Litorilinea aerophila: one gene and its partner. The protein of the gene in region 2 interacts with the protein of the main gene of each other region in a pairwise test. Links are inferred from orthologs where the notes say so. Each region holds a gene or a part of one and is shown on either strand. Other genes may lie near its edges.

Region 1 (16,400 bases), on a different replicon or contig from region 2:
TGATGGCGTGCTCCGGGTCGTGGATGTGGTAGCGCTCCTGATCCTGGGGGATGGGCGCCTCGGGGCCGTCGGCGAAGTGGTGCAGCACCGGCGCCACCAGGGGGCTCAGGCCGAAGTCGCCGCCTGCGATCTTGGGGCCTTGGGCTGTCAGGTTGTAGGTGAGGTGGGGCAGGGGATGGGCGGCCCGCTGGGCTAGCCAGTTTTCCACCAGGAAACGGGCATAGCGGCGCCCCTGGGGAAAGAGGCTGAAGGCGGAGAGACCCCGCACGTTGACCTGGTCGTGGTACTTGACCCGGCCGTCGATGGTCTCCATGAGCCGGCCGTCGGGATAGGTGTAGCGGATGTGGAAATCGGTGGCCCGGGCCAGGGCCGGCAGCACCGTGTCGTCCTGGGAGAAGAAGTAGTAGAGGCCCAGGGCATGGACGTAGACCGTGTTGTAGAGGGTGGTGGGGCCATGGTGCTCCCGCCAGTAGCCCTGGGGCGTCTGGGCTTCCACCACCCGTTGCATCATCCGCCGGCCGGCTTCCTGCCACTCGGGGCGGCCGAAGATCTGGCCAGCCCGATAGCTGGCCATGGCGTTCCAGGTGGGGATGTTGTGGACTCGTCCATTGGCCAGGTTGGCGGTGATGCCGTCGTAGGCCAGGGTGAGGCCCTCGGCCCAGCGCTGCCGGCGGTCCGGATCCAGCTCCTCCTCCAGGAGTGCGTACGTCTCCAGCCAGTGGTACATGGACCAGGGCATGTAGATGGGGCCCCAGGTGGAGCCGTCCACCTTGACAAATTCCACCTGGCCGTCGGGGTACTGGAAGTCCCGCAGGGCGTCGCCGCCCCGCAGCACGTACTCCAGGATGCGCCCGTCCTGGGCGTAGGAGTTGTCCGGGTCCTGGGTCCGGTAGAGGAGGGCCAGGGGGTAGATGATGTCCTGGTTGGTGACGGCCCAGCCGCCTTCGGTGAGGAAGCGGCCGGTGGCCGGGTCGAAGCGGGCCAGGTTCATCTCCACATCCTCCACCAGGGTGCGCAGGATCTGGCGGCGGATCTCCTGGCGCAGTGCGTTCTCAGCCATGGGGCTCCCTTTCTGTGGGCAGGGCGGTTGAAACGGCATCGGAGGCGGCGGGCAATTCCGGCGCGTAGAGCAGGCAGCGGGCCAGATGGCCGTCGCCCGTGTCGTAGACGGGCGGCTCCAACCGGTCACAGAGGCCGGGCATGAAGGCCGTGCAGCGGGGGTGGAACGGGCAGCCGGGCGGGATGTTGTAGGGATCGGGCACCATGCCCTCGATGGTGTCCAGCCGCTTGCGGCGCTGGCGGTCGATCTTGGGGATGGAGCGCAGCAGGGCCTGGGTGTAGGGGTGTTTGGGCTCCCGGAAGATGGAGACCACATCGGCCCGCTCCACCACCTGGCCCAGGTACATGACGATCACCTCGTCGGCCATCTCGGCCACCACGCCCAGGTCGTGGGTGATGAAGAGGATGGCCATGCCCAGCTCCTGCTGGAGCTCCCGCATGAGGGCCAGGATCTGGGTTTCGGTGGTGACGTCCAGCGCGGTGGTGGGTTCATCGGCGATGAGGAGGCTGGGACGACAGACCAACGCCCGGGCGATCATGGCCCGCTGGCGCATGCCGCCGGAAAGCTCCCAGGGGTACTGGTCCACCACGTGCTCGGGGCGGGGCAGGCCGCAGCGCCGCAGCATGTCCACCGCGCTCTCCCGGGCCTGTTCTTTGGTCACGTCCTGGTGCAGGAGGATGGCCTCCATGATCTGGCTGCCGATGGTGTGGACCGGTGAGAAGGAGGTCATGGGTTCCTGGAAGACCATGGAGATCTCGGCCCCGCGGATGGCCCGGATCTCCCTGCCTGTGGGGCTGAGCGCGGCCAGGTCGATGACCTCCACCTGTCCATCGGGCTTCTGACGATGGAGCAGGATCTCTCCGTCCACGATCTTGCCGGGCCGGGGCACGATGTTCAGGATGGCCCGGGCGGTCACGCTCTTGCCGCAGCCACTTTCGCCCACGACGCAGAGGGTCTGGCCCCGTTTGACCGTGAAGCTGACCCCGTCTACGGCCTTGACCGTGCCTTCGTCCAGATAAAAGTAGACCCGCAGGTCGTTGATTTCCAGCAGTGTGTCGTGGTTGGTCATGGAAAGTCCTGAATTCTTTGCTGCCCGGGGGCGCTTGAACGCCTGGAGGGGGCACAGTGTCCACGCTCCCGGTCTCTGGGCATCCCAATTTACGCGTACGGATCGGCGGCGTCCCGCAGGCCATCGCCCATGAAATTGAAGGAGAGGATGGCCGCCACCACGAAGAAGGCGGGGTAGAGCAGCCAGGGCGCCAGGGCCACCGTCTGCAGATTCTGGGCCTCCTGCAGCAGCACCCCCCAGCTGATGGTGGGGGGACGCAGGCCCAGCCCCAGGAAGGAGAGGCTGGTCTCGCCCAGGATCATGCCGGGGATGGCCAGGGTGAGGGAGGCGACGATGTAGCTCATGAAGGAGGGCAACATGTGGCGCAGGATTACCCGCAGCTCGCTGGCGTTGATGAGCTTGGCCGCCATGACGTACTCCTCCTCTCGCACAGCCAGGAAGCGTCCCCGCACCACTCGAGCCAGCCCTGTCCAGCCGATGAGGGAGAGGAGCACCACGATGGCAAAGTAGCGCTGCACCGAGCTCCAGTCCCGGGGGAGGGCCGCGCTCAGGGCCATCCAGAGGGGGATGGTGGGAATGGAGCGCAGGAACTCGATGAGGCGCTGGATCAGCAGGTCGATGACGCCGCCGAAATAGCCGGAGATGCCGCCCATGAGGATGCCGATGACGAAGCTGAGGAAGACGCCGATCAGTCCGATGGAGAGGGAGATGCGGGAACCGTAGAGCAGCCGGGAGAACATATCCCGTCCCAGACGGTCGGTGCCCATCAGATGGATGCGCAGCCCGTCGGTGTCCGCCGCCGGGTCCAGGCCAAAGAGGTGGCGGTCCGACTCAAAAAGGCCCCACATTTTGTAGGGATCGCCCTTGACAAAAAAGTAGATGGGATAGCGTTTTTCCAGGTCCGGCTCATAGGTGATGATGTAGGTTTCTGCGTCCCGAGTTCGCTTCAGCCCATAAATAAAAGGCCGAAGGTGAAATTGCCCTTCGTGGAAGAAATGGATGGACTGGGGCGGCACGAAGGTGTAGCGGCGCTCAAAGGCGTTGGGGTCGTAGGGAGCCAGAAACTCGCAGAAGATGGCCAGCAGGTAGAAGATGGCGATGACCGTGGTACCCACCATGGCCAGCCGGTGCTTCCGAAAACGCCACCACATGAGCTGCAGCTGGGAGGCCACATAGACCCGCTCTTCGGGGACGCCGGCCTCCAGCTGTTGCTCGGGGATGGAGAGGGCGCTCTTCTCTTTTTCGGCCTGGATGCGCCGGGCAATTCTGGCAAGCAAGGACATGGCACTCCTCTAGCGGGATTCCACACTTTCGAAGCGGATGCGGGGGTCGACGATGACCAGCAGGATGTCGGAGATCAGGGTCCCAATGACCGTCAGCACGCTCAGCAGCATTACAAATGACGCGGCCAGGTACATGTCCTGGGAGAGCAGAGCCTTGAGCAGGAGGGGGCCCGTGGTGGGCAGGCTCAGCACAATGGCCACGATGGTGGTGCCGGAGATGAGACCCGGTAGCATCCAGCCGATGGTGCTGACGAAGGGGCTCATGGCGATGCGGGTGGGGTACTTCAGCACCAGCCGGGTTTCGGACAGGCCGCTGGCCCGGGCCGCCTCCACGTAGGGCTGGTAGAGTTCGTCCAGCAGGTTGGCCCGCATGGTACGGATCATGCCCGCGGTGCCGCTGGTGCCGATGATCACCATGGGCACCCAGATGCGCTTGAGCACCTCCATGATCTTGGGCCAGGTCCACGGTTCACCGATGTACTCGGGGCCGTAGAGCCCGCCCAGGTTCACGCCGAAGGTGCTCCAGGCCCACCAAAGGATCACCAGGGCCAGCAGGAAGTCCGGGATGCCGATGCCCAGGAAGCCGATGAAGGTGAAGATGTAGTCGCCGATGGAGTACTGGTGGGTGGCCGAATAGATGCCGATGGGGATGGCCACCGCCCAGATGAAGAGGGTGCTCAGCAGGGAGATCAGGGCGGTCAGCCCGATCCGCTCCATGACCAGGTCCTTGACCGGGCGGTTCCAGTCGAAGGAGACGCCCATATCCCCCCGCACGAAGCGGGTGATCCACTTCCAGTAGCGGACGTAGACCGGCTGGTCCAGGCCGTAGCGCTCCTTGAGCGCGGCCAGTTCGGACTGGCTCAGCCGGGACCCCTGCTGCTCCAGCTGACCGATGTAGCTGCTCAGGTAGTCGCCGGGGGGCAGCTCGATGATGGCGTAGGAGACGATGGAGATCAGGATCAAGGTGGGTATTACATACAGGATGCGCCGAATGATGAATCCGAGCATAGGGTTGTCCTGTGAAAGTCACACGCTGCCGATCGATGGGCGGGCTGGGCAGCGGACAGGGCTGTCCACTGCCCAGCCCACAGGCTTGGGGCAGGCTGTGCTATCGCCTGCTGCTATTCGTCGATGTAGTACTGTTCGGCCCAGGCGTCCGAGTCATGCAGCACGCAGTAGTTGACCTCGGGCACGTTGCGGAAGTTGTTCTTGACGATCTTGATGTTGGGGCCGGGCCCCACCGTCAAAATTTCCCAGACGTTCTCCAGGTCTAGCCGCTCGATCTCCTCCAGGATCTCCATCTGACGGGCCGAGTCCACGGTGACCTTGGCCTCGTCGAAGAGGAGCTGGGCCTTGCGCGCGGGGCTGTCGGCCGGCGGCTCCACGCCTTCCGTGCCGCCGCTGCTGTACCAGGTTCCCCAGGCCGGCGCCCAGTAGGTGCTGTTGGAGACCGGGGCATAGGAGCGCAGGTAGGTGAATCGGGCCAGCCCGCCGATGCTGTCCTTCACGTAGGCGGTGAAGGGGTATTCGAAGGAGAAGATCCGGGGCCACCAGAGATCGTAGCTGATCTCCTGGGGCGAGACCTGGATGCCGATGTCCTCCCAGTAGCTGGCGATGAGCTCCACCGCGTCCACGAAGGTCTGGCCGGAGAAGACATCCACGTTCAGGACGATGGGCTCGCCATCCGGGCGCAGGCGCATGCCGTTGCTATCCTTCTCCAGACCGATTTCATCCAGCAGTTGGTTGGCTGCCTCTGGGTCGTAGCGGTAGACCTCGAAGAGCTCGGGCTCGTCCTGGAGGTTGGGGAAAGCCACCTCGATGGGGGCATTCTCGCCCAGGTAGACCAGCTCGTTGAGCTCTTCCCGGTTGATGGCCAGGTTCAGGGCCTTGCGGAAGCGGATGTCGGTGATGAGGCTGTAGATGAACTCGTCGTCCCCCACGTAGTTCTGATTGGGGAAGATGGTCACGCCCATGGGATGTTCGGCCATGGCCTTGATGACCCGATAGTCGCCCTGCTCCCGGTTCTGCATGAAGAGGGGCAGGTCGCTCAGGCTGATGTTGCGGCTCTGGTAGTCCAGTTCGCCGGCGATGGCCTTGAGGGTGACCATCTGGCGATCTTCCACAGCCTGCAGGCGGATCTGGTCGATGTAGGGGAGCTGGCGGCCCTGGGGATCGATCTTGTAGAAGTAGGGGTTGCGCTCAAAGATCCAGGGCGGCCCGGCGGCGGTGAGCTTCCAGGCCCGCAGCACCGGCAGGTCCGGGTTGATGGCGATGCCCATCTTGTCCTGGATGAGCTGTACCCAGGATTCCAGGCCGGCCTCGTCCACTTTTGCCTGCAGCTCGTCCGGGTCCGCGTAGTTGGGGTGGAACTGTTTCAGATAGTGGGCCGGCGCCTTGCCGATGTCCCCACCCCAGACGTAGGCCAGGTTGAGCAGGAAGAGGCCGTTGGGCTGGGCGAACTTCACCTTGAAAGTGTGGTCGTCGATGCGCTCGAAGACGGCGGGCTCGCCGCCGGCCATGATGATGGTGGGCGGCGCCGGCGACAGCTCGGGATTCATGGCGATGTCCTCATACCAGAACATGATGTCTTCGGTGGTGAAGGGCTCGCCGTCGGACCACTTGTGGCCCTTGCGGATGGTGAAGGTGAATTCGGTGCCGTCGTCGGAGACTTCCACTGACTCGGCCAGGTTGGGGCGCCACTCGGTGCAGGTCTCGTCGTAGAGGACCCACGGTTCTATGGAGTAGCCGCTGGCGCCGTTGGCGTCGGCCTGGCCGGTCACGGCCATGTCCCAGATGCCGCCGTACTTGCCGGGCTGCTCCAGGGGTTCCACCACCAGGGGCGTCTCGGGGAGCCGCTCTTCCAGGGGGGGCAGCTCGCCGGCCGCCACCTTTTCCGCCAACATGGGGGCCTCGTTGCCCGAGTCCACGGGGGCGGTAGCCACGGATTCGGTGCTGCTGGATGCTTCCTGGGCGGGGGCCGGTTCATTGGCCGAGGGCGCAGCAGGCGGCGGCGCAGTGGGGCCGCCACAGGCTGCCAGCAGCGCGGCCAACACCAGGGTAGCCAGCAGCGGGAACAGATGGGTTCGTGCAGACGCGTTCCAGTGCATGGGACCTCCTTTGATGGACATGCGATTGAATAGCCAAAGAGAGATGGCGAATGGCCGATGGCAATCGACCCATGGCAATCGAACGGTGAATGGCAATCGAATGACAAGAGCTGTGTCCGGCGGTCCAGGTTTATGGGAGGGACCGCCTGGCGTCGGAGGGGGCAACGGACAGCAGTACGGGAATACCGGGTCGCCCTGCAGTCGGCGGTGGTGGCCGATCCTGGGCTGGCCCTGGCTGCGCCGCTATTTTGTTCGCCTGTAGAACTAACGGCCTGGGTGTATTGTAGCATACCCATGGGGTGACGTCAACCGCCATTTTCGGCGGGCATTACACCGCCGCCTGTTTTGACACCCGTTCTCCTTCGTGTTAGGATAGGCAGGTTGCGACATTATTTCGACCCATGGAACGGTGCAGGCCACTGGCCTGGGCTACCCAATGAGTCAGTCCGGAGGATGTCAACATGGCAAAGTGTGAACATTGTGGCCGGGGACCCCAGTTTGGGAACAACCGCCCGTGGTCCAAAAAGGCGACCCGTCGGCGCTGGAACGTCAACATCCAGAAGGTCAAGGTGCTGGAAGCAGGCCGGTTGGTCTCAAAGCGGCTCTGCACCTCTTGCATTAAGACGCTGGAAAAGGCCTGATCCAGGCAGTCCGACCGGAGCGGCCCATCAGCCCCTGTCGCCCATCCTATGGGGTACGCCTCCCTGGCGATCCCCGCAACGATAAGCGCCAACTCCCACATGGAAGTTGGCGCTTTGTCGTTCCGCTTGTTGTTGCGGTTGCCGTTCCGCTTGTTGTTTCCGTAGTCGCCCCGTCGTGGTTTCAGGGCATTGCTCAGGCAGCCATGGCCCGGCGCAACTGACCGCACCCCGCGTTGATCTCGATCCCCCGGCGCAGGCGGACCGTAGCCGGCACGCCATTTTCGTTCAGGATTTGTACGAAGCGCCGGGTCTCTGCATCGCTGGTGGGCTGGTACGGGCTGTCGGGAATGGGGTTCAACGGGATCACGTTGACATGGCACAGGAGCGGCTTCAGCTTCTGGGCCAGCTCCAGGGCCAGCTCCGGCGCATCGTTGATGCCCCGCATGAGCGCATACTCAAAGGTAACCCGCCGGTGGGTCTTCTCGATGTAGCGCTGGACCGCGGCCAGCAGCTCTGCCACGGGGTAGCGCCGGTTGATGGGCACTAGCTGACTGCGGATCTCGTCGTTGGGCGCGTGCAGGCTGACGGCCAGGCCGATCTGAAGGCCCTCTTCCGCCATGCGGTCAATCATGGGGATGAGCCCCACGGTGCTCAGGGTGATGTGCCGGGCGCCCAGGCCAAAGGCCTCGGGATCCGTCAGGCGGCGCAGGGCCGTCCAGACGTTTTTGTAGTTGTGCATGGGTTCCCCCATACCCATGAGCACGATGTTGGTCACGTGGGTCGGCCGCTCCACCTCCATGGCCGGTGGAGCGTGGGGGGTGGCCAGGTAGCGGGCAAAGTAGAGCACCTGGGCCACGATCTCGCCGGCGGTCAGGTTGCGGGCCAGGCCGCCCTGGGCCGTGGCGCAGAAGGTGCACCCCATGCCACAGCCGGCCTGGCTGCTGATGCAGAGGGTGCGCCGCCGCTCATAGAGCATGAGCACCGCTTCGATGCTCTGCCCATCCGGCAGTTGGAAGAGCACCTTCTGGGTGTTCCCGTCCGCGGAAACCACCTCCGCGATGGGTGTCAGCGGGCTGACCGTGGCCTCGGCCTCCAGCCGGGTTCGCAGCGCGGCCGGCAGGTTGGTCATGCTGGCAAAGTCTGCCGCATAGCGCTTGTAGATCCAGTCCCAGATCTGCCGGGCCCGGTAGGCCGGCTGGCCCAGAGATTTGACATAATCGGCCAGCTCCTCCTGGGTCAGCTCCAGGAGGGAGCGTTTTGGGGCCTGCTCCCGGGCTGCGTCCGTCTGGGTTGGATGGGTGGTACCGTACAAAGGAATGTTGGTCATGCCCTGATTGTATCCCAGGCCCACAGCTCCGGTCAACTCATGGGCATATTTCCGGGTATATTTCACAATCGTCGGAGTTTACCCCTTGGACGCCGGCCGCTGTAGGGGCGCTGCTTGCTGCGCCCGTCGTGGACAGGGCTGCCCATCATTTGAGGGCGGGGAAAATTTGGCCGAAAGCCGCGGAAACGGGTATCCTGTTCAGGATAGGGAGAAAGAAGATTGGGGCAGCTTCCCGGGAACGCTGCGCCCCGCGCCGGTGTGGGAGCCGGCACCCTTCATAACACCAAATCTGCCAAAATTGGCCAGCCGGTTTACAGAGCCGGGTGGCCCGCCTGCCAGCCAAAAGTCAAAGCACAATGGGTAAAGTACGCATCGTTACGGACAGCAACGCCTATTTGTCGCCGGATGTCCTGGAAAAATACCAGATTGAGGTCATCCCACACCGGATCAAGGTGGGGGGCGCCCTGGTGGAAGAGGACAGCTCCTTCACCGCCGACCAGCTCTTCCGCCGCCTGCAAGAAGCCCAGGCCCGGGGATCCAACCGCCTGCCCGACGTCCATCCGGCCGATGTCAACACCATCCTGGACGTCTATCAGCGCCTGGGCCGGGAGAGCGAGCAGATCGTCTCCCTTCACATGAGCAGCGCGCTCAGCGGCATGTGGCAACAGGCGCGCCGGGCCGCGGAGATGCTCAAAGGGCGCTATTCCATCCGGGTGATCGACAGCCTCAGCACCTCCTTCGGCCTGGGGCTGCTGGTGGAGCAGGCCGCCCGGGCCGCCGAAGCGGGCGCTTCCATCCATGAGATCGCCCGGGTGGTCAACGGCGCCATCCCCCACCTCTACGTCACCATCTTCGCCGAGAGCCTCCACTTCCTGGAGCGCAGCGCCCGACTGGGCCCTTCCCAGAGTGTACTGGGCACCATGCTGGGCATCAAGGCCATGCTCATGATGGAGGAAGGCCGCCTCATCCCCCTGGAAAAGGTCCAGACCCGGGAGGAGGTGGTGGACAAGCTGTATGAGTTCGTGGCTGAATTTGCCCACGTGGAACGGGTGGGGGTGCTCCAGCACAACTATGAAGCCCCCCAGGAGGCCCTGCTGGAGCGGCTGCAGGAGCTCCTGCCCAAGGTGACCATCAGCCGCCTCACCTACCCGCCCAGCCTGGCCAGCTACCTGGGCCCCAACATGATCGGTGTCATTGTCTACGAAGGGACTTTCTGACCTGTGGCAGTGTCTGCATTCCAACGGCTGCTTCGTGTACTGGAACTGGAAGAGAAACAGGGCTGGCGCAACCGGGCCGTCATCGGCGGCCTGGCCGCCATGGGCGAACGATGGGCCGATGACGCCCGTCAGGAAGGCGCCGACACCCGCGTGGTGGAGATGGTGCTGCTCCTGATGGTGAACTACGAGGAGGCCGACCAGGAAAACCGCCCCGACATCTTGGAAGCCATGCGCCAGGCCCTGGGCGGTCTCTTCGCAGATCTGGACGAGCTGCTGGCCCAGACGGGTATCCGCCTGGGCGATGGGGCAACCCCGGCCGGCCAGCCGGATGAAGGCGAGGTGGCTGCCCCACCAGAGGAGGCCGCTGTCGCGGCCGTCCCCCCGCCAGAGCCCACCCACGTGGCCGAGGCCCGCATCCGGCAACAGCAGGCCCGCCGCGACCCCGCCCAACTGGAGGCATCGCCCCAGATCCTCGCGGGCGTGGGCAGCGCCACCGCCGAGCAACTGGCCCGGCTGGGCATCCACCGGGTGATGGATCTCCTCTGGCACCTGCCCACCCGCCACGAAGACTACAGCACCCTGCGCCCCATCGCCCAACTGGAGCCCAACGAGACGGTCACCATCATCGCCAACCTGTGGGACATCCGGGAGCGGAAAGTCAGCATGAACCGCCACCTGGTGGAGGGGATCCTGGCCGACGCCAGCGGCACCATCCGCGCCACCTGGTGGAACCGCTTCGTGCGAAAACAGCTCCAGGTGGGCAGCACCATGCGTTTCAGCGGCAAGGTGGGCCTCTTCCTGGGGCAGAAGACCCTGGAGAACCCTGTCTTCGAGGATGTGGACGAGGAGATGGTGGCCACCGGGCGCCTGGCCCCGGTCTACCGCCTCACCGAGGGGCTCTCCAACAAGCGGCTACGCAACATCATCAAAACGGCCCTGGACGACTACGCAGACCTGTTGGCGGACCCCCTGCCCCAGTCCATTCGGGACGAATACGATCTGCTGGATCTGCCCACGGCCCTGCGTCAGGTCCACTTTCCAGACAGTCCGGAGCAGCTCCAGCAGGCCCTGCGACGGCTGGCCTTTGAGGAGCTCTTCTACCTGCAGTTGGGCGTGGCTCAACGGCGTTACGCCCTGCGGCAGGCTACGGCCCTCCCCATGCCCGTGGATCCGCTGCTGCTGCGTCGCTTCACCGAGGGGCTGCCCTTTGCGCTGACCGGCGCCCAGCGTCGGGTGATCGACGAGATTGGGGCCGATATGGCCCGGGCCGTGCCCATGACTCGCCTGGTCCAGGGGGACGTGGGCAGCGGCAAGACGGTGGTGGCCGCGGCGGCCATGGCCATCGCCGCCGCCCATGGAGCCCAGTCCGCCCTGCTCGCGCCCACCCAGATCCTGGCCGAGCAGCACCACCGCAGCCTGAGCAACCTGTTGGCCCATGCGACCCGGCCCGATGGCTCCCCCATCCGGGTGGCCCTGCTCACCGGACGGGTGACCGGCGCGGAGCGAGAGGCCATCGTGGCCGGCCTCCGGGAGCCGGACAACCCCGACGCCATCGATGTGGTGGTGGGCACCACCGCCCTGATCCAGGAGGCGGTGGAGTTCCACAACCTGGGCTTCGTGGTGGTGGACGAGCAGCACCGCTTCGGCGTGGAGCAGCGGGGCGCCCTGCGCAACAAAGGATCCCAGCCCCACCTCCTGGTCATGAGCGCCACGCCCATTCCCCGCAGCCTGGCCCTCACCCTCTACGGCGACCTGGACGTGAGCGTGCTGGACGAGATGCCGCCAGGACGCACGCCGGTGAAGACCAAGCGCTTCTACCCCCGGGAGCGGGAGCGCCTCTACAGCTTCATCCGCCGCCAGGTTCAGGAAGGGCGCCAGGCCTATATCGTCTACCCCCTGGTGGAGGAGAGCGAGAAGCTGGAAGCCGGCGCGGCCACAGCCGAGTATGAACGGCTGCGCACCGAGATCTTCCCCGACCTGCGCCTGGCCCTGCTCCACGGCCGCATGAGCGGCGCGGAGAAGGACGAGGTGATGGCTGCCTTCGCTGCGGGCGAATACGACATCCTGGTGAGCACCACCGTCATCGAGGTGGGCATCGACGTACCCAACGCCTCCATCATCCTCATCGAGGATGCGGAACGCTTCGGCCTGGCCCAGCTCCACCAGCTTCGGGGCCGGGTGGGCCGGGGGCAGCACCAGAGCTACTGCGCCCTCATCAGCCGGGTGCCCGCTGGAAGCGAGGCCGAAGAGCGGCTGCGGGCCCTGGAAGAGATCGACAACGGCTTCGAGCTGGCCGAGAAGGATCTGGAGCTGCGAGGGCCCGGCGACTTCCTGGGAACTCGCCAATCGGGCCTGCCGCCATTGCGGGTGGCCCAGCTCAGCGACATGGCTACCCTCAGCGCCGCGCGGGAAGCAGCCCAGGCCCTCATCCGTCGGGATCCTGAGCTGGCTGACCATCCCCAGCTGGCCCAACAGGTGCAGCGCTTCTGGCGGGGCCATGGGGATGTGAGCTAAAGAATTGCGAAACTAAACCCCACTTCCGAAAGGAAACACCATGAAACTGGGCTGTTTTCAGAGCAACCGGGGTCTGCGTCAACTGGCCTTCGGAGAATTTGTGGCGCAGGCCAAAGCCCTGGGCTATGAGGCCATCGACGCGCCGCCCAACAACGGCGAGGCGGTGGCCCTCTGCCGCCAGCAGGGCCTGACTGTCCACGCCACCAGCGCGCTGGTGCCGCCCGACCTGAGCCGGGACAGTGCCCGCCAGGAGGAGATCGTCAACCAGGTGAAGGCAGCCATCGACGCGGCCGCAGCCAGCGGGGTGGGCGTCATCACCCACCTGATCGGCCGGGATCCTGCCCTCAACGGCGACGACAACATCGCCCTCTTCAAGGAGGTGTACACGCCCATTGCCGCCCACGCCGAAGCCCAGGGGGTGCGCCTGGCCTTCGAGAACTGGCCCCGCAACGGCACCATGCTGGCCATCACGCCGGAGCTGTGGGGAGCCATGTTCAATGCCGTGCCCTCACCCGCCCTGGGCCTCTGCTACGACCCCTCCCACCTCTACTGGCTGGGCATCGACTACATCCAGCCCATTCGAGACTTCGGCGAGCGCATCTACCACGCCCACGCCAAGGACACGGAGATCCTGGCGGCCGGACGTGACCAGTTCGGCATCTACGGCCGGCAGTTGAGCAGCACCAGCCCGGCCAACTGGTGGCGCTATCGCCTCCCCGGCTACGGCGCCATCGACTGGGCCCGCTATCTGGATACCCTCTACCAGGTGGGCTATGACGGCGTGCTGAGCGTGGAACACGAAGATCCGGTGTGGGACGCCACCCCCGAACTGGCCTTCCGTGGCTTAAAGCTGGCCCGCCAGTTCCTCCTGCCGTTCCTGGCGTAGGAGCGGAGGTCACCCATCCCTGTGTGACAGGGATGCCGGGTACGCGCTGGCCCCCATGTCCGACCGGGAGGCCGGATCCGCGACATGGGCGCGAACCCACCGATGCATCGCGCATCGGCTGACCGCTGGGCACATGGACGTCGGTACTCTGCGGTGTTTTTGTGTGAAGTCACAGCGGATTGCAGTTGGAGGTTGATTCAGCCAACACCTCCACATCAACCTCCAACCTGCAATCTCCCCAATCTTCAATCTTCAATCTTTAACCGAACCCTCACCGCTGGTCCAGGGGCACGTAGTCCCTGGCTTCTTCGCCCAGGTAGACCTGGCGAGGGCGGGCGATACGCTGCTCCGGATCGGTGACCAGCTCCACCCACTGGGCCAGCCAGCCCGGCGCCCGACCCAGGGCGAAGAGCACGGTGAACATGTCCGTGGGGAAGCGCATGGCCTTGTAGATGATGCCGCTGTAGAAGTCCACGTTGGGGTAGAGCTTGCGGGAGATGAAGTACTCGTCGTTCAGGGCTACCTCTTCCAGCTTCAGGGCAATGTCCAGCAAGGGGTCGGTGCCGGTCACCTCGAAGACGTCGTAGGCGATCTTCTTGATGATGCGGGCCCGGGGGTCGTAGTTCTTGTAGACCCGGTGGCCGAAGCCCATGAGCCGGAATTCGCCCTTCTTCACCCGCTCGATGTAGGACGGCACATTCTTCACATCGCCGATTTCGGTCAACATGCGCACCACGGCCTCATTGGCGCCGCCGTGGAGGGGGCCGAAGAGGGCCGCGGCCGCGCCGCTCATGGCGCTGTAGGGGTCGGCCTTGGCCGAACCGATGCTGCGCATGACCGAGGTGGAGCAGTTCTGCTCGTGATCCGCGTGGAGGATAAAGAGCACATCCAACGCCTTGGCCAGCACCGGATTCACCTCGTAGGGGGTCTGGTTCATGTAGTCCAACATGTAGAGGAAGTTGGTGGTGTAATCCAGTTCGCTGCGGGGGTAGTTGTACGGCCGGCCGATGCGGTGGCGATAGGCGAAGGCCGCCACGGTGGGCAGCTTGCCCAGGATGCGCAAGATCTGCTTGTTCCGCACCGCGGGGTCATCCACATTCCGGGCTTCCGGATGGAAGGTGGAGAGGATGGAGAGGGCGCTGATGAGCATGCTCATGGGGTGGGCGTCGTAGCGGAAGGCCTCCAACATGCGGGCCAGGTTTTGGTGGACGAAGGTGTGGTGGAGGACGTCGTACACCCACTTTTCGTACTGCTCTTTAGTGGGCAACTCCCCGTAGATCAGGAGGTAGGCCACTTCCAGAAAGGTGCTCTTCTCGGCCAGCTGCTCGATGGGGTAGCCCCGGTAGCGCAGGATGCCCTTTTCGCCGTCGATGTAGGTGATGGTGCTTTTGCAGGAGGCGGTGTTGGCATAGCCCGGGTCGTAGGTCATCAGGCCAAAATCTTCCGGATCCACCTTGATCTGGCGCAGGGCCATGGCCGGGATGGTGCCGTGTTCGATGGGGATCTCGTAGCTCTTGCCCGTGCGGTTATCGGTGATGGTCAGGGTATTCTTGCTCATGAAATGACTCCTGGTATGATGAACTTTTTGTGGACGTTTTAAGGATCCATCGTCCAACCGGGCTGGGGACGATGGGGGGCATGGCGGGCCGCCGACCATAGAAATGGCCGGCCACGGGCCAACGCCCACGGCGACTCAGGATTCATCCTCCACCGGGTAGGGGAGGGGCTTGCCCTGGACGCCGGCGATCAGGTTTTCGGCTGCGATCAGGGCCATCTTGGTGCGGGTGGCCACCGACGCGCTGGCAATGTGGGGCAGGACCACACAGTTGGGTAGCTGGAGCAGGGGATGATCCACCGGCAATGGCTCGGGCTCGGTTACGTCCAGCCCGGCGGCCAGGATCTCCCCGTTGACCAGCGCCTGATACAGGGCTTCCTGATCCACCACCGGGCCCCGGCTGGTGTTGATCAGGATCGCGGTCTTCTTCATCTTGCGGAATTTCTCGGCGTCGAACAGGTGGTAGGTGCTGGCGTTGAGGCGGGGATGCAGGGTGATGAAGTCACACTCGGCCAGAAGGGTGTCCATGTCCACGTAGGTGGCGCCCAGCTCATCGGCCACCTCGGGCCGGGGGCGGACGTCGTGGTAGAGGATCCGGCAGTTGAAGCCCCGCAGCCGGCGGGCCACTGCCCGGCCGATCCGTCCTAGCCCCACGATGCCCACCGTGCTGCCGTGGACATCCTGGCCCGCCATCCACATGGGTTTCCAGGTGGTCCATTCCCCCCGACGGATGGCGTCGATGGCTTCGGGGATGCGCCTGGCCGTGGCCAGGAGCAGGGCCACGGCCAGGTCCGCGGTGGTCTCGGTGAGGACGCCGGGGGTGTTGCCCACCGCGATGTTGCGCCGGCGGCAGGCAGCCACGTCGATGTGGTCATATCCCACAGACAGGGTACTGACCACCCGCAGGTTGCTGCCTGCCGCGTCCAACAGCTCTTCGTCGATCCGTTCGGTCAAAAGGCAGTAGAGCCCGTCGATGCCCCGCACCCATTCCAGCAACGTCTCCCGGGGGATAGGGTCGTCCGAGTCCCACTGGCGCACCTGGCAGACCTCCTGGACCCGGGCCAGGCCCGCCTCTGGAATGCGCCGGGTGATGACCACGTTGGGCTTGCTCATGATCGCTTCCTGTTTCGTCTCCTGTGAGGTGGTGTTGGAAGTGGCTCAATCATACATGATCGGTTCACGCCAGGCTGCTCTTGCCCCCCTCACCCCCAGCGATGGGGGCTGAACAGTGACCCCGGGTGGTTTTACGCCGCCTGGTAGTAGTAATCCCGCAGGCGGCCTGCCAGCTCCACCGGCAGACGGCCCACCACCCGGGTTCCTTCGGGCCGGTGTTCCTCCTGTTCCACAAAGCCGTGGGTATGGATCAGGGCCACCAGTTCCCCCTCGCCGTAGGGGATGAGCACATCCACCGGAACCATACGCTGGCGCAGGACCTCGTCGATGGTCTGCAGCAGCTGGTCCAGCCCCTCGCCTGTGCGGGCGCTGATGGCCACGGGGTTGGTGTATTCCAGCCGGGCTCGGCGCAGCCGTTCGCTGGCCACCGGGTCGTCGGGAGAGAGCCGGTCGATCTTGTTGAGCGCGGTGACGATGGGTTTTTCCCCCGCGCCCAGATCCTCCAGCACCTCCTCCACGGCCGCCTCCTGCTCGTCGGCGTTGGGGTGGGAGATATCCACCACGTGGACCAGCACATCCGCCTCGGTGACTTCCTCCAGGGTGGCCCGGAAGGCTGCCACGAGCTGGG
Region 2 (11,338 bases):
TGCCCCTCCTGGTGGACCTTGCCCAGGAGTGCGGGGACCCGGTGCTGGAGCTGGGCTGCGGCACGGGCCGGGTGGCCATGGCCCTGGCCGCGGCCGGATGTCAGGTGACGGGGGTCGATCTCAGCCCAGCCCTGCTGGCCGTGGCCCGGCGAAAGCTGGCCGACTCGCCCTTCGCCGGGCAGGTTCAGCTGGTCCAGGATGACCTGCGCCACTGCACCCTGGAGCGCCAGGACTTCGCCTTCGCCTGCTGTGTCAGCAACACGCTGATGCACTTTACCACGCCGGAATCACAGATGGACGTACTGCGCAACGCCCACCGCCATCTGCGCAGCGGCGGTCGCCTCTTCCTGGCCCTCTTCAATCCGGATGTCCGCCGCCTGACCGAGGTCAACGGCCTGATGGAACTGGCCGACCGCTGGGAAGACGAAGAGGCCGGTACTTCGGTCATCAAATGGAGCGTGCGCACCGTAGACTGGGCCGCGCAACTGCAGGACACCCTCTTCATCTACGAAGAGCTGCTGGCCGACGGCTCCGTACGCCGGACGGCCTGCCCGTTCACCCTGCGCTTCCTCTGGCAGCACGAGGCCGAGCTGATGCTCCAGGCCGCTGGCTTCCAGGTAGAAGCGGTCTGGGGCGATTACGAATGCAGCCCCTACGACGATCAGGCGGAATCTCTTCTCCTGTTGGCCCAGAAGTAGGATGGCGTCGCATCGAAGGATGCTCACTCCGCGAATGGGCAACCATCGCAAAGGGTTGAATCCGTGCCATTCGTGGCCTTTAGCGGCAGCAGCAGATTGTGCATTGTGGAACAAATGGTGGCCAGCTCACGTTGTATGAGCCGTGGGATGGTATAATGATCCCCGTGAAGGTCAGGGCGGCCGGAAGTCAGGATGACAGCGTCCATCCGGTTCCGCCCCTGATCCGTGGATGCCAACGTAGATGCACTTTAACACCAAAGATTGGAGTGACAGACCATGTACGCCAATGAGAACCTGATGGTCATGTTGAACCTGGGTCGAGATCAGTATGAAGAGCGCCTTCGGGAGGCCGAAGCCCGTCGGCGTGTCGCCCGGTTCACTCCTGCCGGGGAATCCTGGTGGGATCAGTTGCAGCTTCACCTGGCCGATTGGCTCATCGCCGCAGGCCAGCGGATGAAGCGGACCCATGGCCACGGCCACTCCCACCCCGCCTCTGCCTGACACCAGGACAGATCGCCCGGCCCCATGCCGGAGCGGGTGGGTCAAGGTGGGTGGCACGTGATGGAGATCCCGGCAACGACGTCGGTTCCGATGAAAAAAAGCTTTCCGGCCATGATGGCCGGCTCGATCCCGACCGTTCCCATCGGCAGAGGGATCGAAGGTTGAACTAGAAATAACGAAATAAACCGTCTAAAAACAAATACAGCCAGTCGAAGTACACAATTCAAATACCATGGTCAAATACCATGGCTGCAGAAATGGCCCGGCCGGCCCCAAGGGCGCCGGACAAAGAGGCCCGGTAGCCTACCGGCCAGAGGCCAGCAGTGAACCTGGTTCGTAAATCAAAGGGGTGCCCGCTTGGGCACCCCTTTCTGCTTGTTTCTAGCTGGTGGCCTGCTTGTCGCCTCGTCAGCATTCGCTGTAGCCGCAGACGTGGCATTTGCGGCATCCTTCTACGTTCAGGAATGCGGCCTCGCCACAGTCGGGGCAGATGTCGCCGATGGGGCGCTGGGCAATGGGCAGGGCCAGCTGCTCGGCCAGATGGAGCTCCTCCCGGGCTGGCGGATGCTCGCTCAGGTGTTCGGCCAACACCTGGGCCACGCCGTCGGGCAGACTGCGCACCCGGTTGGCGCCAAAGCCCAGGGGACGTCCACCGCCGATGCCGGCCAGTTCGTCCATAACCCACCGCAGGCGCTCACTGGGGGGCAGGCTGGCCGGCATGCGCAGCACCAGGCTGATGAGCCGGCCCAGGGCTTCGCTCACCGCGCTGACCTCGCTGCCCGCCTTGCCCACGTTGAGGAAGACCTCGAAGGGCTCGTTGCGCTCATCGTTGTTGATGGTGATGTACGCAGTGCCCAGGGGCGTTTCCTTGCGATAGGTCACCCCGTGGAGGGTCTTGGGGCGGGGCCGCTTGGTCATGATGGGCTTGACGTCCTCGGTGGCGGCGGCCGGCGCCTGGGCGCCGTTGGCGTATGGCACAGGCGTCTGGCTCGAGGATTCCACGGCCGGCTGCCCTTCGGCCATCGCCGGGCTCTCCTCCTTCCTGGCCTTGGTGGCCTTGGTCTCCAACACCACCTCCTGGCGGCTGCCGGTCACGTAGACGGTCAACCCCTTGCAGCCCAGCTCCCAGGCCAGCATGTAGGCCTTGGCCACATCTTCTTCGGTGGCATGTTCGGGGAAGTTTATCGTCTTGCTGATGCTGTTATCCACAAAGGCCTGGATGGCGGCCTGCATGCGCACGTGCTCTTCGGCGGTGATGTCGCTGCTGACCACGAAGGTGTGGCGGATGTGTTCGGGCACTTCGGGCAGGTTCTGGCAACTGCCGTAGACGGCCACGTGCTGCTTGATGCGCTCCTTGGCCTCGGGGCTCAGATCGGTCTGGTTCAGGGCTTCCTCGAACAGGGGGCTGGTGTAGTTCAGCTCCACGTCCCGGTCGCCGTCCTTGAAGTGGCGGATGTAGCCCAGGGCGAAGACGGGCTCACAGCCGTAGCCTTCGCAGCCACACACGGTGGCGATGGTGCCGGTGGGCGCCACGGTGGTCTGGGCCGCGTTGCGGATGCCGTGCCGCTCGATGCCGGCCACGATTTCGTTCCAGTCCAGGGGTGGCCGTTGCCAGTCGTGGCGGTACGGCTGCAGGGGTCGGGGCGGTTGCCAGGCCATGCCGCGGCCGGGTCCGGCCTCGGGATCGTAAATGCTGCCCTTGAAGGCCGGGAAGGGGCCTCTCTCCTGGGCCAGCTCGATGCTCTTCTGCATGCAGTGGTAGCGGATGAATTCCATGATCTGGGCGGCGAACTCCTGGCCGGTCTCACTGCCGTAGCGGATGCCCAGCTTGAACATCATGTCGCCCAGGCCCATGATGCCCAGGCCGATGCGGCGGGCCCGGTAGGCCGCCTCTGCCACCTCTGGCACGGCGGGCACATAGGCGTTGGCGCTGACCACGTTGTCCAGGAAGTGGGTGCTCTCCCGGACGGTACGCCGCAGCAGTTCCCAGTCCACCACCGGCTTCCCCTGGTCGTCGGTGGTCACATGCTGGGCCAGGTTGATGGAGCCCAGGCAGCAATTTTCATAGGGTCCAAGCCATTGCTCGCCGCAATTGTGTGCTACCAGGCCGTTGGCGATAAGGCTGTTTGTGTCAGGTTGAGTCAGATCGTAGACATCGGCAAGCCCAGCAGGTTCGACAGAAACGATCACGTCCTCAAAGGTTTCCTGGTTCGAGGCACGAGACTTGCCGTCGATGTATTGCATCAGCAATTCCTGCTTGTGGGTCTGCAGGAAGCCAATCTTTTCAGCGAACCGGTCCCGATTCTGCTTACCGATTATCAACTCATATTGCGGCCGATGGGCATACAGAGCATGACCTCCTTTTCCATCAGGCATCCGACGCATTCCGGCCTGGCGACGTTGATGAATGCGGGCCACGATTCCAAAGTTGCTCAGTAGGAGCTGTACCTCTTGAAGCAATACGAGAGAACTGCTGGCCAACCGGACGGTACAATCCCGTTTTTGGGCGTTGATCTGCACAGAGCCATCTGCGCTAAAGAGACCCTGCAGGAAGCCAACCACAGCTGTACGCGGAGCGCGCCATATGCTGGAAGGCACACGCTTTTCATGCGCCCGAACAGCGGCTACACCCAGGGATCGGAAGAATTCAAATGGCAGCCGACCGTAGGTCAGTTGTGTTACGCGCTCGCGCTGGTGTAGACATCCCTCGCCAAACCAAGGTTTCAATGCGCTATGGACACGCTCTAGAGACTCCGCGTCAGAAAACACAAATCCTACAGGGCTATTACTATCCTCCGAGAGCCATCCATCGCCCACAAGGAAGCCCAAAGCAACCCCTAGACCATGACTCCAGGTATCAGGCAAATTAGCATACTGCTGGAGGAAATCTTTGCGTTGGACAGTGCGGCCGGTGACACGATCTCCGCCATGGGCCATTTCCGCCACTCGTTCTGCAAAGAATTCCTGGTGCGGGAGACGTTCATCCCGACTCCAAACACCTTCGCCACTCTGCAAAAGCACGCGATCACCAGGCTTCAGACTGTCCAAAGCCACGTAGCCAGACGGTGTCAAAAAGCGATGATCGGGAGTTGCCGTAACAGAATAGCCTTGGCGGGTCATCAGGCGCAACACCGTTGTCTTCCGACGCGTCATCCAGGCAGGTGATGCTGCACGCAGAGCAACACCTGGGGTACGCCCAACCCCGCCGTTCGGGAGAGCTCGATTGTCGGTCACAATAAATCCACCCTGCTCCATATCGGCCAGTTCGGCGATAGTCAGCAGGCCATATTCGGTAGGGATGCGCGTTTCACCCACAAAACACGGGTTGGTCGCCTCCAACTCATACAAGTGGGGCACGGGGTTGCTGCGGTTGGCCGCATCGATGAAGAGGGCGCCTGGCTCGCCGTTGTGGTGGGCATGCCGGATGATCTTCTCGAAGAGATCCCGGGCCCGGACCGTCTTCCACACCTTGCCATCCCGGGGGTTGCGGAGATGAAAGTCGGTGTCGTCCTTCACCGCCTGCATGAACTCATCGGTGATGGCCACGGAGATGTTGAAGTTGGTGATCTTGCCCTCTTCCGCCTTGCATTCGATGAACTCTTCGATGTCCGGGTGATCCACCCGCAACACGCCCATGTTGGCGCCCCGTCGACTGCCGCCCTGGGCAATTTCCCCAAAGGCCTGGTCGTAGACCCGCAGGAAGCCCACCGGGCCGGTGGCACGGCCGGCGGAGGTGTGGACGATATCGTTCTTGGGGCGCAGCCGGCTGAAGGAGAAGCCGTTGCCACCACCGGTCTGCTGGATCAGGGCTGCCACCCGCAGGCTGCTGAAGATGCCGTCGCTGCTCTTGCCCATGTCGTCGGCAATGGGAATGACGAAACAGGCCGCCAACTGGCCCAGGGGGGTCCCCGCGCCGGTGAAGGTGGGGCTGTTGGGGAAAAAGCGGAAATCGGTCAGCAGCTCATAGAAGGTGCGGGTCACCGCGTCCACATCGCCGCCGTGCTGGGCCTCCACCTGGGCGATGTGGCTGGCCACCCGGTAGAACATACCCGCCGGCGTCTCCAGCAGGGTGCCGTCCACATCCCGGCGCAGGTAGCGGCGCTCCAGCACCTTGCGGCTGTTTTCCGTGAGCCGAATCTTGGCGTCATCCACGTAGTCGGGTGGCGTGACGGGGATGCGTTGCCCCTTGACGTTCTCGATGACCGTCCGGGCGGTGGTCCTCAACTGGCTGTCGATCTGTTCAGTCATGAATGCGCTCTCCTATGAGACCTTCTTCCGATGGAACTCCGATGGGGCTCCAATCAAACCCTGATGGGCCCTCACACAGAATGTTTCACCTGGCATCCGCCCCTCAGCGCCCCATGAGCCGATCGATCTCGGCCCGGAGCTCGTTCAGGTCGTTGATGTCCAGGTAGACGCTGGCAAAACGGATATAGGCCACCTGGTCCACCTGGGAGAGGTGATCCAGCACCAGATTGCCGATGACGCTGCTGGGCACCTCGGCCCGGCCCAGGCTGTGAAGCGCCTCCTCGATCTGCACCACCATGTGCTCGATGGTGTCGCTGCTGATGGGGCGCTTGGTGGCCGCGATCTGGATGCCGGACAGCAGCTTTTGCCGTTCGTACGGCTCACGCCGGCCGTCGCTCTTCACCACCAGCAGGCTGGCCGCCACGTGCTCATAGGTGGTGAAACGCTGGCCACAGTGATCGCAGCGCCGACGTCGGCGAATGCTCTCACCGGCCTCTCGGGTGTCGATCACTCGATGTTGGGTGTGCCCACAGTGGGGACAGCGCATAGGCAGACTCTCTCGCTCTACAGTTCCCGTATGAGTTCCCGTGTGCGTCGCCGGATGGTGACGTGATCCAGAAGATGGAAAATCGCGGCAAAAAAACCAGCCCATCTGGAAGGGAACATCAATCCACCAAGATGGGCTCCCAGCCCCACATATAGTACTTTTGTTGTAGGTGCATACTATATGTAGCGTCAGGCAGGGCCAAAGTATAGCACAGATCGGGGGCCCTGGCAAATGCCAAACAAGTGTTCTGCCAGGGCAATTTCACCGAAAAGGGGCGCCAGCGCGAAATTTTAAGGTTGGGTAAGGAAGAGGGGAGGGATGGGGGGATAGGGGATTGAGGGATTGGGTAATTGGGTGACTGGGTGATTGGGGGGGGCAGGCATACAACCCACCTCATCCCCCAATCACCCAATCCCCGATTCTCTAATCCCCCAATTCCCCGGTCACCAAACTCCTTCAGCGGCCGTTGCTGCGGGAGCGGCGCAGGAAGGAGGGGATGTCCAGGTCATCCCGGTCAAAGGTACGGACCTTGTAGTCCCGGCTGCGGCTCTCCTGGCGGGTGGCCCGGGGCCGGGGTTCGTAATCGGGCTCTTCGTAGCTGAGCAGGTCGCCGTCGTTGGCGCGGTCGAAACCCGTGGCGATGACCGTCAGGTTGATGGTCTCCTTCATCTCTGGGTCGATCACAGCGCCAAAGATGATGTTGGCCTCGGGGTGGGCATTGGCCCGGATGATTTCTGCCGCCTCGTTCACCTCGAAGAGGCTCATGTCTTCGCCGCCCTTGATGTTGAACAGGATGGCCCGCGCCCCCTCGATGGAGACATCCAACAGGGCACTGTGGATGGCCTGCTCGGCAGCCTCCCGGGCCCGGTTCTCGCCCGTACCCCGGCCAATGGCCATCAGCGCGGCGCCGCCCTCCAGCATCACCGAACGCACGTCGGCAAAGTCCAGGTTGATCAACCCGGGGATGGTGATCAGCTCGCTGATGCCCTGGATGCCCTGGCGCAGGACGTCGTCCGCAGTGCGGAAGGCCTGGTTGATGCCCATCTTTTTGTCCACAATCTGGAGCAGACGATCGTTGGGGATCACGATCAGGGTGTCCACATTCTCGGCCAGCTGGGCCAGGGCCGACTCGGCCGTGCGTCGCCGCTGGGATCCCTCGAAGGTGAAGGGCCGGGTGACCACGCCGATGGTCAGGGCGCCCAGCTCCCGGGCCACCGCGGCGATGATGGGCGAGGCGCCGGAGCCGGTGCCGCCCCCCATGCCCGCGGTGACAAAGACCATATCCGCCCCTTCCAGGATCTCTTTGATATCTTCCCGGCTCTCCTCGGCAGCCCGCTGGCCGATCTCCGGGTTGCCGCCCGAACCCAGCCCCTTGGTCAGCTTGTCGCCGATGCGCAGGCGCTGGGGCGCGCTGGAAAGCATCAGGGCCTGGGCGTCGGTGTTGACCGCGATGAACTCCACGCCCTGGATCCCTTCTTCGATCATCCGATTGACGGCATTCTGGCCGCCGCCACCCACACCGACCACCTTGATCTTGGCGAAGTTCTCCACAAATTGCGGCTGTGAATTACTGGTACGCGCCATAAATTGCTTGCTCCTTGTCTGCACGAGAAATCAATGCGAAGCCCAGTCCTACATTCTCTCCTGAATGATGACGATCCCCAGGGCAGCACGCGGGATCCAGAACGCCCTGGCCGGATGCCGCCCCCTCCCTCCTCATATCAACACATATCAACCCTATGTCAACGGCTCCGTCGACGCCCACCGCATGGCTCAGCCTGCCATGGGGCCGGGAACCGCTCAGCCGGGCAACAGGTTGCGCAGCCATCGCATGGCCTGGCCCACCCACTGGGTGTGGGGGCTCGGGGAGTCGGCCGAAAACCGTCGATGCACCGACCGGGCGTCCTCGTGCAGCCCCCAGAGCAACAGCCCCACGCTGGTGGCGTAGGTGGGCGACAGCAGGGTGCGGGTCAGCCCGCCGATGGGCAGGCGGGCAGAAGGCGCCCCCACCCGCACCGGCATGCCAAAGATCTCCCGCCCCAGCTCCGTCAGGCCATGGAGCTGACTCGATCCGCCCGTCAGGACAATGCCTGCCGGCAACCTGTCGTAATATCCGCTCTCCTCCAGTTTTTCCCGCACGATCTCGAGGATCTCGCAGGCTCGGGCTTCCAAGATCTCGCTGATGAAACGGCGGCTGAAGCTCCGCTCAGAACGCTCCCCGAAGACGGTGGCCCAGACTTTCTCATCCGCGGCCACCCGATCGGGCAGCACGGTGCCATAGCGCAGCTTCAACTCCTCGGCCGTTTCAAAGGGTGCATGCAAGCCGACCGCCAGATCGTTGGTGAGATGATTACCTCCCAGATCCAGGATGACGGTGTGGCACAGGCCATCTTCGATGAAAATGGCGATGTCGGTGGTGCCGCCGCCCAGGTCGACGACGGCCACGCCCATCTGGCGCTCCTCCGGCCGCAACACCGCCTCGTTGCTGGCCAGGGGCTCCAGCACCAGCTCGTCGATGTCGATGTTGTGGGACAGCACGCATTGGGCCAGGTTGTTGACCGCGGTGCTGCTGCCGGTGACGATGTGGGCGTCCACTTCCAGGCGATAGGCGCTCATGCCCAGGGGGTACTGGACGGCCCCCTGGCTGTCCACGGTCCACTGACGGGCAATGGTGTGGATCACCTCCTGATTTTCGGGGAGGGCCACGGCCCGCGCGCCTTCCAGCGCGCGCTGCATGTCCTGGCCGGTCACGCCCTGACGATGGTCGACCGGGCTCATCCCCTTGCTGTTCAAGGTGGAAATATGGCTGCCGGCGATGCCGACATACGCGCTCAAGATGGGTTGCCCTGCATCCTCCTCACACTTCTCCACGGCTTCTCCCACGCAGGCGGTGGCATCCTTGACGTTGACCACCACCCCACGCCGGATGCCCCGGCTCACGGCCTGGCCCACGCCCAACACCCGGAGGGCCAGGTTGCCCAGGCTGTCATGGGTTACAGCAGCCGTCAGGGCACAGACTTTGGTGGTTCCGATATCAATAGCTGAAATGAATTCCTGCACGACAACACCTCTCTGGTTAGCCCACACACGCCAGGAATGGGTGCACCGGATACCCCTGGATGACGCCTGTCCGCCACCGCCGGCAGGGCGGTTCAGCGTACATAGGGCCGATGAACATAACGAACATCGATGATCTGTGCGGAGGTCTTGCCGTCCTCCAGTAGCCGCCTGGCAGCTTCCAAATTCTGTCTTTTTGCCTGCAAATTGTAGCCATCGCCCCAGTAGACCCAGACCTGCTCCTGGGGCAAGGGAAAATTCAGCCCCACGCTGCGGTTATAGCGGACCTGGTTGCCCAACTCGGGCAGGGTGTCCATCAAGGACAGTGCGCTCTCCAGGATGCGGGCATCCACCGCGATGCCGTGGCGGCTGTCCAGGGCCCGGGCCTCCTGAAGGGCGTCCAGAATCTGGGGCAGCCCCGGGTCCACCTCGGTCCGGGCGGCCAGGGCCGTGCCATCCGCCAGCAGCCAGTAGGTGCCGTCCCGGGTGACCCAGAGGGCAACGGGCTGCGCCTCCTGGACCTGGATCTCCACCCGGTGGGGCAACCCCAGGCGCACCTGGGCATCGGCCACGTAGGGGTGTTCCAGGAGGGCCTGGCGGATCTGCCCGGGCTCCAGCCAGAAGATGCTCCAGCCATCCACGCCGCTGCGCTGATACAGCTCCTCCCCGGACAGGTAGGTCAGGTCGGTGAAGGAGACATCCTCGGCGTAGACGAACCAGCCGCTGGGCCCATGGAGCCAGAGGATGGCGGCCACGACGGCCACCGCCAACCCCAGGCTGATCCACTTGCTGGGATGCCAGTGCACCCGCCCCCAGAGCCCCTGCACCGCCTGCCCGGCCCGGTTGACGCCGGTCCGGGTGCCCAGCCCCGCCAGGGCAGATTCAAAGCGCCGTCGCCGCCGGGTAGCGGTACGCCGCCGGGCACGGGGCCCAGAAGGGGCCCTGCCCATCCCAGGCCAGCGATGCTGTGACGTTCTGGTGGACCTGGTCATCCCGGTCTTCCTCGATTCCTGGCGGATTAGGACCGCCTGACATACGCGCCACGCCTTCCGGCACTAACGCGCGGTGCGATTCTGTTGCCGCTCTTCGTACCGTTCCAGAGCCAGCTGCACCAGCCGGTCCACCAGCTCCGGATACGGGATGCCGCTGGCTTCCCACAGCTTGGGATACATGCTGATGCGGGTGAAGCCCGGCATGGTGTTGATCTCGTTCAGGTAAAAGGTGCCGCTGGCATCATCCAGCAGGAAGTCCACCCGGGCCAGGCCGCTGGCTTCCACGGCCCGAAAGGCCCGCAGGGCCAGCTCCTGCACGTGGGCGACTTGCTCCGGCGTCAGGGGCGCCGGAATCAGCAGCTGGCTGCTGTCGTCCAGGTACTTGGCCTCGTAATCGTAAAACTCGTGGCCCGGGATGATCTCGCCGGGCACGCTGGCCATGGGTTCGTGGTTGCCCAACACGCTCACCTCGATCTCCCGGGCGTTGGGCACCGCGGCTTCCACCAGGACTTTGGCATCATAGGCGCAGGCCAGCTCAATAGCCGCCTCCAACTCCGCCCGGTCGCGGGCCTTGCTCACCCCCACGCTGCTGCCCAGATTGGCCGGCTTGACAAAGAGGGGATAGCCCAGGCTCGCCTCCACCTCCGCCACCAGGGCATCCGACCGGGCACGCCAGGCCCGCCGGTGGAGAACCCGGCTAGGCGTCTGGCAGAGGCCGGCTGCGGCGAAGAGGCGTTTGGCCACGTCCTTGTCCATGGCGACGGCGCTGGCCAACACCCCACAGCCCACGTAGGGCAGGTTGGCCATCTCCAACAGGCCCTGGATGGTGCCGTCCTCGCCGTAGGGGCCGTGGAGCACCGGGAAGATGACATCCACCGTGGGCAGCGGCTCGCCCTGGCGCTCCCGGGGCAAGAGGGCCCAACGCCCCGGCACCAGGCTGCTGTCCGAGTGGCTGTGGCCGTTGGGGCTGGCCGCCTGCTCGCTCAGCAGGGCCAGGGGATCGCCCCCGGTCAGCCACCGACCTTCGCGGGTGATGCCGATGGGCACCACCGTGTACCCGGCCTGGCGCAACGCGTCCATCACGTTGCGGGCACTGGCCAGGGAAACCTCGTGCTCACTGCTGCGGCCGCCGAAGACCACGCCGACCCGAATGTTTCGCCGGTCTCTGCTGCCGGATCTGCTCATGTCCATTCCCCCACCAGCTGAACCTCGGGCACCAGCTCCACGCCCAGTCGCCTGTGGACGGTGGTCTGGATCAGCTCCATCAAGGCCAGCACGTCCCGGGCCGTGGCGCT

Evidence for each region.
Region 1: the proteins of ftsZ (region 2) and rlmN interact in binary tests that used the Escherichia coli proteins (3 or more experiments, as listed by UniProt). The link is inferred for Litorilinea aerophila from one-to-one orthologs.

The regions. Positions count from the first base shown.
Region 1 is NZ_VIGC02000003.1:174,155-190,554, forward strand. What follows is about bases 6,421-9,198. They hold rlmN (23S rRNA (adenine(2503)-C(2))-methyltransferase RlmN), read right to left. Parts: upstream 8,488-9,198; coding sequence 7,354-8,487; downstream 6,421-7,353. Other genes in these bases: FKZ61_RS03220 (ABC transporter substrate-binding protein), read right to left, coding at 6,421-6,519; rpmB (50S ribosomal protein L28), read left to right, coding at 6,981-7,160; FKZ61_RS03230 (DegV family protein), read left to right, coding at 8,844-9,198. In the rest of the region: FKZ61_RS03200 (hypothetical protein), read right to left, coding at 1-1,060; FKZ61_RS03205 (ABC transporter ATP-binding protein), read right to left, coding at 1,053-2,129; FKZ61_RS03210 (ABC transporter permease), read right to left, coding at 2,219-3,412; FKZ61_RS03215 (ABC transporter permease), read right to left, coding at 3,422-4,420; more of FKZ61_RS03220, read right to left, coding at 4,534-6,420; more of FKZ61_RS03230, read left to right, coding at 9,199-9,704; ATP-dependent DNA helicase RecG, read left to right, coding at 9,708-12,218; FKZ61_RS03240 (sugar phosphate isomerase/epimerase family protein), read left to right, coding at 12,259-13,104; FKZ61_RS03245 (citrate synthase), read right to left, coding at 13,376-14,662; FKZ61_RS03250 (2-hydroxyacid dehydrogenase), read right to left, coding at 14,798-15,772; GTPase HflX, read right to left, coding at 15,904-16,400.
Region 2 is NZ_VIGC02000011.1:107,842-119,179, forward strand. Bases 5,515-8,381 are described here. They hold ftsZ (cell division protein FtsZ), read right to left. Parts: upstream 7,579-8,381; coding sequence 6,451-7,578; downstream 5,515-6,450. Other genes in these bases: nrdR (transcriptional regulator NrdR), read right to left, coding at 5,551-5,994; ftsA (cell division protein FtsA), read right to left, coding at 7,795-8,381. Outside these bases: FKZ61_RS10425 (class I SAM-dependent methyltransferase), read left to right, coding at 1-698; FKZ61_RS10430 (hypothetical protein), read left to right, coding at 975-1,199; FKZ61_RS10435 (LAGLIDADG family homing endonuclease), read right to left, coding at 1,608-5,447; more of ftsA, read right to left, coding at 8,382-9,054; FKZ61_RS10455 (cell division protein FtsQ/DivIB), read right to left, coding at 9,147-10,043; FKZ61_RS10460 (D-alanine--D-alanine ligase family protein), read right to left, coding at 10,107-11,228; murB (UDP-N-acetylmuramate dehydrogenase), read right to left, coding at 11,225-11,338. UniProt on the Escherichia coli protein: Essential cell division protein that forms a contractile ring structure (Z ring) at the future cell division site. The regulation of the ring assembly controls the timing and the location of cell division.